Regions from separate parts of the Paenibacillus marchantiae genome, predicted to be linked through region 2. Evidence: riboswitches for the same ligand, from Rfam matches in the RefSeq annotation. Region 2 holds a riboswitch; each other region holds the start of a gene.
The links. A riboswitch is a leader RNA that binds a small molecule or an ion and turns the genes downstream of it on or off. The one in region 2 is predicted to bind cyclic di-AMP.

Region 1 (3,278 bases), 700 kb from region 2:
TTCTTTGATGTCCGCTTCAATTTTATCAGGTGTTGTTTTGGGAGCATACCGTTTCAGAACACGTCCGTTCTGATCCACAAGGAATTTGGTGAAGTTCCATTTAATGGCTTTGGAGCCGAGTACGCCTGGCGCTTCTTTGGTAAGGTGCTGGAAAAGAGGGTGAGCGCTTGAACCATTCACATCGATCTTCTCAAACATCGGGAAGCTAACACCATAGTTCATCTGGCAGAACTCGGCAATATCATCAGAAGAGCCTTTTTCCTGTGCAAACTGGTTGCTTGGAAAACCAAGAACTTCGAATGGGGAGTCTTTAAACTTATCCTGAAGCTCTTGCAGACCTTTGAATTGAGGTGTGAGGCCGCATTGGCTTGCTGTATTCACGATAAGCAGTACTTTGTCACGATAGTTGGACATTTCAACTTCCTGACCGCGAAGGGTGTTTACTTTGTAGTCGTAGACTGACATGAAAATCGCCTCCATTTCATATTCTTCTTTCTTCTATTATATTGATTACAATTAAATAATGCAAAATTAATATTGCTTTTTTAACTCAATTTGAAGCTGTCGTGTATGATCTGTGACTGATTTGCTACCTGAATTTCGCTAAAGAGAGAATTAGAGAGCTTTGATGAGATGGGTAGAGAATGGATACGTTGTAAGCGCTATTATTGATGTGAAATGGCAAAAATCCGTCGATTCGGTGATCTGCGCAGACTTTACACCAATATGGCACGGGTGTATGATTCATATCGTAATTCCAATTTAAATTAAATTTTACATGAAAAACGAAACAAACGATAATATCGCTCTGATTAATGATTATAAAAGAACGATGTTTTAATCGCTGAGTTTCCATTCATTCATGGGTGGGAAACGGGGGAACCAACAGGATGAACTGTCCAGGACAGTAGGCATCCATGGGGTGAATTTTCCGGTGACAGCCGGAAATAGGGCGACTCTCGCGCCCGAATCCGTCAGCTAACCTCGTAAGCGTTAAAGGGAGAGGCAACAAGCCGTACGCTGGTTCATAGTGTCTTTTTGCTATGGATTATTGAAGAAGCGTCCGGGAGGCCTTGGTCCCCCACGCTTCTTTTTTGTTGTCTTTTCACGCCAAGGGAGGAACGAATGATGGATAAAGAGATGATCTTAGTGACTGCTCCAAATGAAGCAGGACGTAAATTTATCAAATTGCTGATGTACAAAAAAATGCCGTTTGCCGTTCTGACCAACAGTGCAGGGGAAGAGCGCAGGCTCCGGAGAATCGGTGTGGAGCATGTCATTCGCATGAACACAGCTGCTGCTCAGAAATGGTTTTTGCCGCAAGGTAGTGTCGGCAATGTTTTTATTTTTGAAAATAGCCTAAACCTGACCTGTCGATATTTACAGATCTGCCGCTCCTGGACATCCAAGTCCCTGTGTGTCATTACGGAACAAAGCCACCCCAAAGGGATCTATCGGGGAATGGGAGCAGACCGTATTGTATATTCCTTGAATGGGGAAGTTGGGTTTCTACTGAATGGCTAGTGGCTAGTACTATTCCTGTGATTGATCCAGTGTCAGCTGCCTGTTATAATTGAAATCATAAATAAACGGAAACTTGAGGAGACTCATGCATGTTGGTGGGTCTTCTTTTTTATGGTTTGGGAAATAGGGATATGGATTTCCTGTGGCTAACGAGGAGGAATAGGCGTGCCGGATGTACGTGGAATACAATGGTTGTTCTTTGATGTGGGGGATACGCTCGTGGACGAATGGGAGCCGGTAGATGATATTATCGGTCAGTTCGTTCGTGAAGCTTGTGCGCTTGGTTATCAGGTGGAGATGCAGACGGTGCGAGATATATTTGCCGCCTCCTACCGAAATTACGAGCAATGGCCGATGAAATTGGCTATTCGTACCCTTATCAGCGACGAGGGGCACCGGGAACAGATACAGGAGAAGCTGAAGTTCCGCAAAGAGCTTGAGCGCCCCTTCGCGTCAGCCGACGCTGTTCTCCAGACGTTGTCGCAAAACTATAAGATTGGTATCATTGCCAATCAGAGTCCGGGGACGGAAAATCGGCTGGATAGCTACGGCTTGCGCAAGTATGTGGATGTGCTGGCCTGTTCGGCTGAAGAAGGAGTGTCCAAGCCTGATCCTGAATTGTATGCTGTAGCGTTGAAACAGGCGGGATGCAAACCTGAGGAAGCGGTCATGATCGGCGACAGGATTGATAATGATATTATTCCGGCTAAGAAGCTGGGTATGCACACGATCCGGATTTTGCAGGGTTATGGCAGATTCCAGCCGGAGCTTGCGGATGCAGAGCGTCCAGACTGGACTATTGAATCACTGGAGGAACTTCTTCCTTTGTTAATGGTAACTCAAAATTCAGACAACTAAATAAGAGCAGTATTTATGAACTATTCGGTATAATTAGGCTGCTGCTCTAACATATAAAAGGCTGATCGTCTCAAGGGGTACGTTACTTGAGTTGATCAGCCTTTTTGAGTTAGACAAAATACGGCGTAATTCCGTTTAACCTAGAACAACAGAATGGTCTGGATAATCAGATACACATTCAGGACAACGATAACTCCGGCAATGATCCAGGAGATGATTTTGAGCCACAGCTTGTTGGCAAAAGCCCCCATGCTTTTTTTGTCACTCGTAAACATTACCAGCGGAATGACGGCAAAGGGTAGCTGCAGAGACAGCACAACCTGGCTAAGAATCAACAGTTCTTCTGTTCCGTGCTCTCCAGCAATGGCTGTTACGATGACGGCCGGGATGATAGCGATCAGACGTGTAACCAGTCGACGAAGCCACGCTGGAATACGAATGTTCAGGAAGCCTTCCATTACAATCTGTCCGGACAACGTGCCGGTGAGTGTTGAGTTTTGGCCTGAAGCCAGCAGGGCTACACCGAACAGGATGCTAGCGATGGTGGTTCCCAGCAGAGGTGTCAACAGATGGTAAGCATCTGTAATTTCCGCCACCTGGGTCATACCCGCACTATGAAACACGGCAGCAGACACAATCAGGATGGCTGCATTAATGAACAGAGCTAGCGTTAAAGCGATGGTTGAATCCATGGTGGAATACAGAATCGCTTCTTTTTTTCCTTTTGGCGTCTGTTCAATCTGACGGGTCTGCACAATGGAAGAATGCAGATACAGATTATGGGGCATGACGGTTGCACCGATAATCCCGATGGCGATGTAGAGCATAGCCGGATTTTGCAAAATCTCGACATTCGGTACGAAACCATGCATGACGCCACCCATATCTGGTTTAGC
Region 2 (3,278 bases):
CAATCATAAATACCATGAAACACATTGCCATCCTTTTTCCGATTCGTTTCAAATTATCCCTACCCCCTCTGAATTTGGTCATTCAAATTCCTGTTGATAGCGCTTCCACACGAGAAGAGAATAGTGGATGAGGCATTCCCAAGATAGGTACAATTCGGTATTTTACGTACAATTAACCTGAAATATAGGGGCAAACCGTCGCAGAACAAACATATTTCCATTAATGGATAAATAAACAAATGGAAACTTCATTTTTGCTCAAGCCGAGGGAATGGGTTGAAAAGAATCAGGAAAAGCAAAGATCAAAATCTGTAAACAAATAAAAAAGGTTCCTAGAGTGGCAGCAATGCCATTCTAGGAACCTTTTTCGTGTTACATATGATGCGGTCGAGAGGACTCGAACCTCCACGGGGGTTAGCCCACACGGACCTGAACCGTGCGCGTCTGCCAATTCCGCCACGACCGCGTATGTCTTATCTCCGAGAAATTATATCGCGGCGACAAGAGATAATATAACATGTGCAGGTAATTAGTGTCAACAAAAAAAATATAATTTCGCCTTCAATGATAAAGCTTTTTATAAATTATATCTTTGAAGGCCAGTTGCCATACCAGGCATACCCGCCTCTTCTTTCCTTATCGATATCGCTGAGTTTGTATTTCACAACCCCATCACGTCCTACGAAGATCGGTTTATCCGTTCCAATTTCGTAAAAACGTGCCCAAATTGGCGATGCACCTGAATCAGCTACGAGTTTGCTATCTCCGTTTTCTCTGACATACTTGTATCCTGTAATTTTCACGTTGTTGAACCAGGCTTCTGCCGCTTGAATGGAAACCTTAATTTTCGAGTTCGACGGTCTTGTTTTCAAAAACTTTACAATCGTACTGCTCTCTCCAGCACTTAGAGAAGGCACTTCATATATCCTTGCTCCTGCAGGTTTTAGGGAGCTGGAATCATGCTGCTGTCCCCATGCAGTCAGTTTACCATTTGCTACAACCTGTGTATTGAGAATAGCATCTACACCTTTGGCAACTGATTTTTTACTGCGATCCGCAAGAGAGCTGTCGATGAATGAGAAATCACCTTTACGTGCACCTACTTCATCCAGCATGTACATGACATTAATCATGGCATCGTCGTTGAAGGTAATGTGTTTGTGATAGCCTGAGCTCTGGTATACTTGTGGCCATCCTCCATTGGAGTACTGCATATTTAACAAAAAGTTGATTCCTTTGATGGCAGCAGCCGAATATCGCGGATCATTTGTCTTTTTAAATTCCTTGGCTAATCTTCTAATTTCTGAGTATGTAGCTTTATTATCAATCGTAGATTTGGCCCACTCACCACTTGTTTCTTTGTAATCCTTCTTCCATCCCCCGTCAGGACGTTGATTCTTCAAAATATCTGAGATACTTGCTGTCGTTCCAGATGCGTCTGCAGCAGATACCTTAGCAGCAGGCTGAAATACCATTCCGACAACAGAGAAAATCATTGTACATGCCATTACCAAAGATGCAAACCTTGCTTGTGCCTTCAACATCGTTTAGAACACTCCCCAATTCATTTTCTGCAAACTGTTTTCCTTGAGCGTCTACCCTCCTTATATTTGTTTTAAACCCAAATTATTTCTTTTCATCCAATAAGTGGATTATACAAAAAGAATTCTATGCAAAACAATGAATTTTGTCAATAATTGCAACAATATGTAACAAATTCTTTGTCTTAACCTATAGGTATCGTCTAATCGAAATGTGAGAAAGCCAATAAATTATCCAATTTTTCTCCATTTGAAACAGTAGTTACTTTTTTGTCATCTATTAAAACCCAATATTCGAGTTATTTCTACATAAATAGCGATAATTCCGTTAACATTGAGATGATAAGAAGTGTTCAAAATCGGTTTGACATTTTCGCATTTATGCAATATAGTTTCAAAAGGTTACAAAAACTTAATTATTCATTTGCCGAGTTTCATGTTTGAAAACGGGGGAACCATTTTGGGTGAATTATTCTTATACATAGGAAATATAGGGAACCTTCTACCGAACCCTTAGCTAACTCCGTAGGCATCGAAGGGAGAACAAAAATTTTGAAAAAGCTTATCATCTCCATTTTTGGAGCAGCAGTTCTATTTACATCCGGTGCAGCAAGCACAGAGGCAAGCAGTATCAACACCGTCGTTAACAACATGACAGGCATACCTTACAAATGGGGTGGCACAACAATGGCCGGATTTGATTGCTCTGGATTTATGAGATATATTTTCAACAAATATAGCATTGAATTACCACGCACTTCCCAGCAACAAGCTAAGGCCGGAACTCCGGTATCCAAAGCTAATCTGCGTACTGGTGACATGGTATTCTTTAATACGATGGGCAATGGCATTTCACATACAGGTGTATATATTGGGGGCGGACAGTTCGCTCATGCTTCAAGCAGCAAGGGTGTCAGCATCACACAATTATCCAATCCTTACTTCAACGATCGTTACGTAACAGCACGCCGGGTAACAGGACAATTTATGTATAACAAAATGCTGGGCAAAATATAAGTTTGATTTGATATAGTGCAAAGAGGAGGCTCCGGGTGAATCCGGGACCTCCTCTTTGTTTGGGGCTTTTGTTTACAAATCCGGTGTGCTGTAGACTTCTATACTTAATGTAAAGCCTTCTGTACTCTCATTGCACCCTGAGACAGCGCATGGCCTCCGCCTACCGCTCCAGCCACAGCAACCGTCTCCATAATCTCCTGATCGGTCGCTCCTTTGGCACGTGCCTCTTCCACATGGTAAAACGTACATACCTCATTGTTCGCAAACAGTCCAATACCCAGCGCAATCAGCTGTTTGGTCTTGGCATCAATCGCCCCTGCCTGAAAGCATTCTCCAGTGAACTCATGATAAGACTTCACCACTGCTGGTAGCACATCGCTTAATTCACCAATCTGATCTTTATAGGCATGAACCTTATCATTCATCAGTGTCATGGTTACCGCACATCCTCTCGGCTGATATGTTACAAGCTCTCACTGTACCTATCTTCTCTCCCGAGAGGTGTAATTATGCCAAAACATCCATGGTAAATGAACCTAAATAGGCATGTCCTATTCTTCGAGCAGGCTCTCGCGTGGTTCGCTGAACAATTGATATCGGTAATTCCGATCAAGCTTGACCACACGACGATTCTGACGGCGAATGAGTACCTGCTCCCCGTCCCAAGCCACTACAATACCTGTCACATCATTGGACTGAATCTCGTCCCGTACTACCCTT
Region 3 (3,278 bases), 2.0 Mb from region 2:
TGATTGCAGCGGCCATTTACTTTGTGCTGACGTTCATTTTGTCCAAGCTGCTGGGTCGACTGGAAAGGAAGTTGAGTGCAAGTGATAGACGTTAGACAATTACACAAATCATATGGAAATAACGATGTGCTCAAGGGCATTAACGTAACAATTGGCAAAGGCGAGGTTGTCGTGGTCATCGGTCCGTCCGGATCGGGAAAAAGTACCTTTTTGCGCTGCCTAAACCTGCTGGAGCAGCCAACTTCCGGCGAAATTAATTTTGAAGGAGTTTCGATCACTGACCCTAAACACAACATTAATGCAACTCGTGAAAAAATGGGGATGGTATTCCAGCATTTCAATCTGTTCCCGCACAAAACGGTGCAGCAGAACATTACGATTGCTCCCATTAAAGTGAAAAAACAATCTGCACAGGAAGCGGAACAAATCTGCGCAGATTTGCTGAAGACGGTTGGCCTGTCTGACAAAAAAGACACTTATCCTAATCAGCTGTCCGGAGGACAGAAACAACGGATAGCTATTGCAAGAGCGCTTGCGATGCAGCCGCATGTCATGCTGTTTGACGAGCCTACTTCAGCACTGGACCCTGAAATGGTCGGTGAAGTACTGGATGTCATGAAGCGGCTTGCAGAGGGCGGCATGACCATGGTTATTGTAACGCATGAGATGGGCTTCGCACGCGAAGTAGGGGACCGCATCCTGTTCATGGATGGTGGGGTTATTGTAGAAGAAGGAACACCTGCTGAAGTGTTTGGTGAGCCTAAGCATGCACGTACACGTGACTTCCTTGCTAAAGTGCTCTAATACATCCAAGTCATCATTAGGATGAATTGGATGAAAATGCAAAATATATACTGTGGATGAGAATTCTTATTCCCTCATAGATCCCTGTCGGCGACCTGTCGGCAGGGATTGTTTTGTTGCGTGTGAATACGCACGGATTTACATAAAAAGTAACGTTTCTGTCATCAACGATATAAGCTCAAATAGACATTTTTTTGAAAAAGTCGCTTGAATTCAGCAAAAATATTGAAGTGAATTAGCCAGATGGTAACATTTACTACGACTCTTGGTTACAAAGTTGTGATATATTTGTTCCTGCCGAAACTTCCGGAGTTGGGAGTGTGGGGGATGTAACGATGCAGAGTGTGCTTGGGGAAGAATCATTTGCACACGGCTTGGGGTGAATTAGGGCTACATAAATTATTAATGTAATTGAACCTATAGGGTGGTTTCCTCCATCCGAATCCGACAACTAACTTCGCAGGCATAATGAGGGAGGAAGACCATGATTAACAAGAAACGTATAGCCAAAACAGCAACAGCTTTGCTGACAGCAGCAATGCTCATTCAGGCCGTTCCGGCTCATGCTGATTCAGTTCATGTGGCCAAAGAGGGGGATACCTTCTACACCTTATCCAAACAATATGGAGTTGGACTTAACGCTCTTATTAAAGCTAACAATGACATTTCAGCTTACAACATTTATGGTGGTTTGAAAATTACGATCCCTGGTAAAACAACGAACACAGCTTCTGCTGCAGCAGCTAAAACGGAGGCCAAAACGGTAACTGCCGCAAGCCTTGACGTTAATGCAGATAGTAAAGTTGTACAAGCCTGGGGTAAAACGTTTGATTACAGCAAAGCTGTCGACGTCAAAGCAACAGCATACTCCGCAGACGCTTCCGAAAATGGAGGATGGGGTGCCGTGGATTACTTCGGTAATCCGCTTGAATTGGGTACCATTGCAGTAGACCCAAGTATCATTCCATTGGGTACAAAGGTACTGGTGACAGGTCATACACATCCCGGACTGCCAAAACAGGCATTTGTCGCAACGGCTCGTGATGTGGGTAGTGCCATTAAAGGTCACAAGATCGATATCTTTATTCCTGGCAGCAAGCAATCCGTGAGCACATTTGGTATTCAGGATGTTGAACTTTACATTTTGAAATAAAATCAAAGCGTAGCTGCACATCATCATATGTGACTCCAACTAAATCTAAATTAAACAATAAAGGGTGTTCTCCAATCACAATAATGTGATGGAAGAACACCCTTTTGAATATCCAACTTCAGGGATCTTGACCTATTTACCCTTTGGCAGTTCCAGCATTTCGTCCAAAGTCACCAGCTCGTACCCGCGGTTTCGCAATTCCTCGATAACTTCAGGCAACGCCTCGATGGTACCACTCAGCTTCGATCCGACACCGCCTCCTGCATGTTGCAGAACAATGGAACCTGGTTTAACGGCCGACAGGATGTTTTGTTTGACTTCCTCTTTGGAGAGGCCCTTCCAGTCCAGGGAATCGACGTTCCAATTCACAATGCTGTAATGTTGTTTGGCCGCCCATTGCAGCTGTTGCTCATTAATGTCGCCATAAGGTGGACGAATCATTTTGGGCGTGTACCCCGCCAGATTCCGAATAATATCCCCGGTATGTAAGATTTGTTTGCGAAATGCATTCATGGACAGCTTACTGAACTCCGGGTGATTGTAGCTGTGATTGCCAACAATATGCCCTTCCTTTACCATGCGTTTCACTAAATCCGGATGTTTCTCAGCGCGATGTCCCACAATGAAAAACGTAGCCCGCACCTTGTATTTTTTTAGAATATCCAACACCTGCGGGGTGAACCGTGGATCAGGTACGTCATCAAAAGTCAGTGCGACCTTTTTTGTCGAGGGGCCATTTGTTTTGAATGTATCCGCATATTTCTGTCTGAGCTGTCCCAGAGTCAACTGTTCTTCTTCAGAAGAATCAGACTTCGAAGCAGGTTCGGTTTGCGGGCTTGAAGAAGCCCATAACTGAGCAGGAGCGTAACTTCCTCCCAGAAGAATGACCATGATGGATAACATTATGAGGCGTATACGCATGTTAGTGCCTCCTTTTCCCAAATTGCGTTCTCTTTGGTATGCCCGGGGCCATCCGTATTTATGCATAATGTGAGATGTTTCATTGCTGATTTATCAAATCGGAGCCATAATTCCACCATATATATATAGAAAAGGACAGGTGGATCAGGATGAGTACATACGACTTAAATTCCGTTCGTTTACAGGTGATTGAGGCAGGGGAAGACAAGGTGTTTATGGTAACTGGAGGCAGATCACATATTGGAGCAGTAGCGACATTTTATCCGGACCGTGAGCGGGTAAGCGGGGCTACGATGCATATTCCGGGGCATAAAGAGCAAGAGCTGTGTGAAAGGCTCGCACGTAAGGCTGCCCTACATTTAAAAGTAACCGTGACCGTGATTATGGGGATTCACTTTGA

Region 1: another riboswitch for cyclic di-AMP. It lies ahead of PTQ21_RS12100 (HAD family hydrolase); the one in region 2 lies ahead of PTQ21_RS15620 (C40 family peptidase).
Region 3: another riboswitch for cyclic di-AMP. It lies ahead of PTQ21_RS24035 (3D domain-containing protein); the one in region 2 lies ahead of PTQ21_RS15620 (C40 family peptidase).

The regions. Positions count from the first base shown of each region.
Region 1 covers NZ_CP118270.1:2,677,175-2,680,452, forward strand. The annotation lists gene PTQ21_RS31485 (hypothetical protein) at 1-73, shown strand, start outside; partial or broken gene PTQ21_RS31490 (glutathione peroxidase) at 202-480, opposite strand; cyclic di-AMP (ydaO/yuaA leader) riboswitch at 833-1,008, shown strand; gene PTQ21_RS12100 (HAD family hydrolase) at 1,126-1,524, shown strand; gene PTQ21_RS12105 (HAD family hydrolase) at 1,690-2,382, shown strand; gene PTQ21_RS12110 (Nramp family divalent metal transporter) at 2,523-3,278, opposite strand, start outside.
Region 2 covers NZ_CP118270.1:3,380,503-3,383,780, reverse strand. The annotation lists gene PTQ21_RS15635 (X2-like carbohydrate binding domain-containing protein) at 1-31, opposite strand, end outside; tRNA gene PTQ21_RS15630 (tRNA-Leu) at 383-466, opposite strand; gene pelA (pectate lyase) at 585-1,544, opposite strand; cyclic di-AMP (ydaO/yuaA leader) riboswitch at 1,957-2,088, shown strand; gene PTQ21_RS15620 (C40 family peptidase) at 2,094-2,558, shown strand; gene PTQ21_RS15615 (carboxymuconolactone decarboxylase family protein) at 2,663-2,992, opposite strand; gene PTQ21_RS15610 (hypothetical protein) at 3,110-3,278, opposite strand, start outside.
Region 3 covers NZ_CP118270.1:5,359,589-5,362,866, reverse strand. The annotation lists gene PTQ21_RS24045 (ABC transporter substrate-binding protein/permease) at 1-95, shown strand, start outside; gene PTQ21_RS24040 (amino acid ABC transporter ATP-binding protein) at 82-804, shown strand; cyclic di-AMP (ydaO/yuaA leader) riboswitch at 1,090-1,286, shown strand; gene PTQ21_RS24035 (3D domain-containing protein) at 1,289-1,957, shown strand; gene PTQ21_RS24030 (polysaccharide deacetylase family protein) at 2,090-2,878, opposite strand; gene lpdD (prenylated flavin chaperone LpdD) at 3,028-3,278, shown strand, end outside.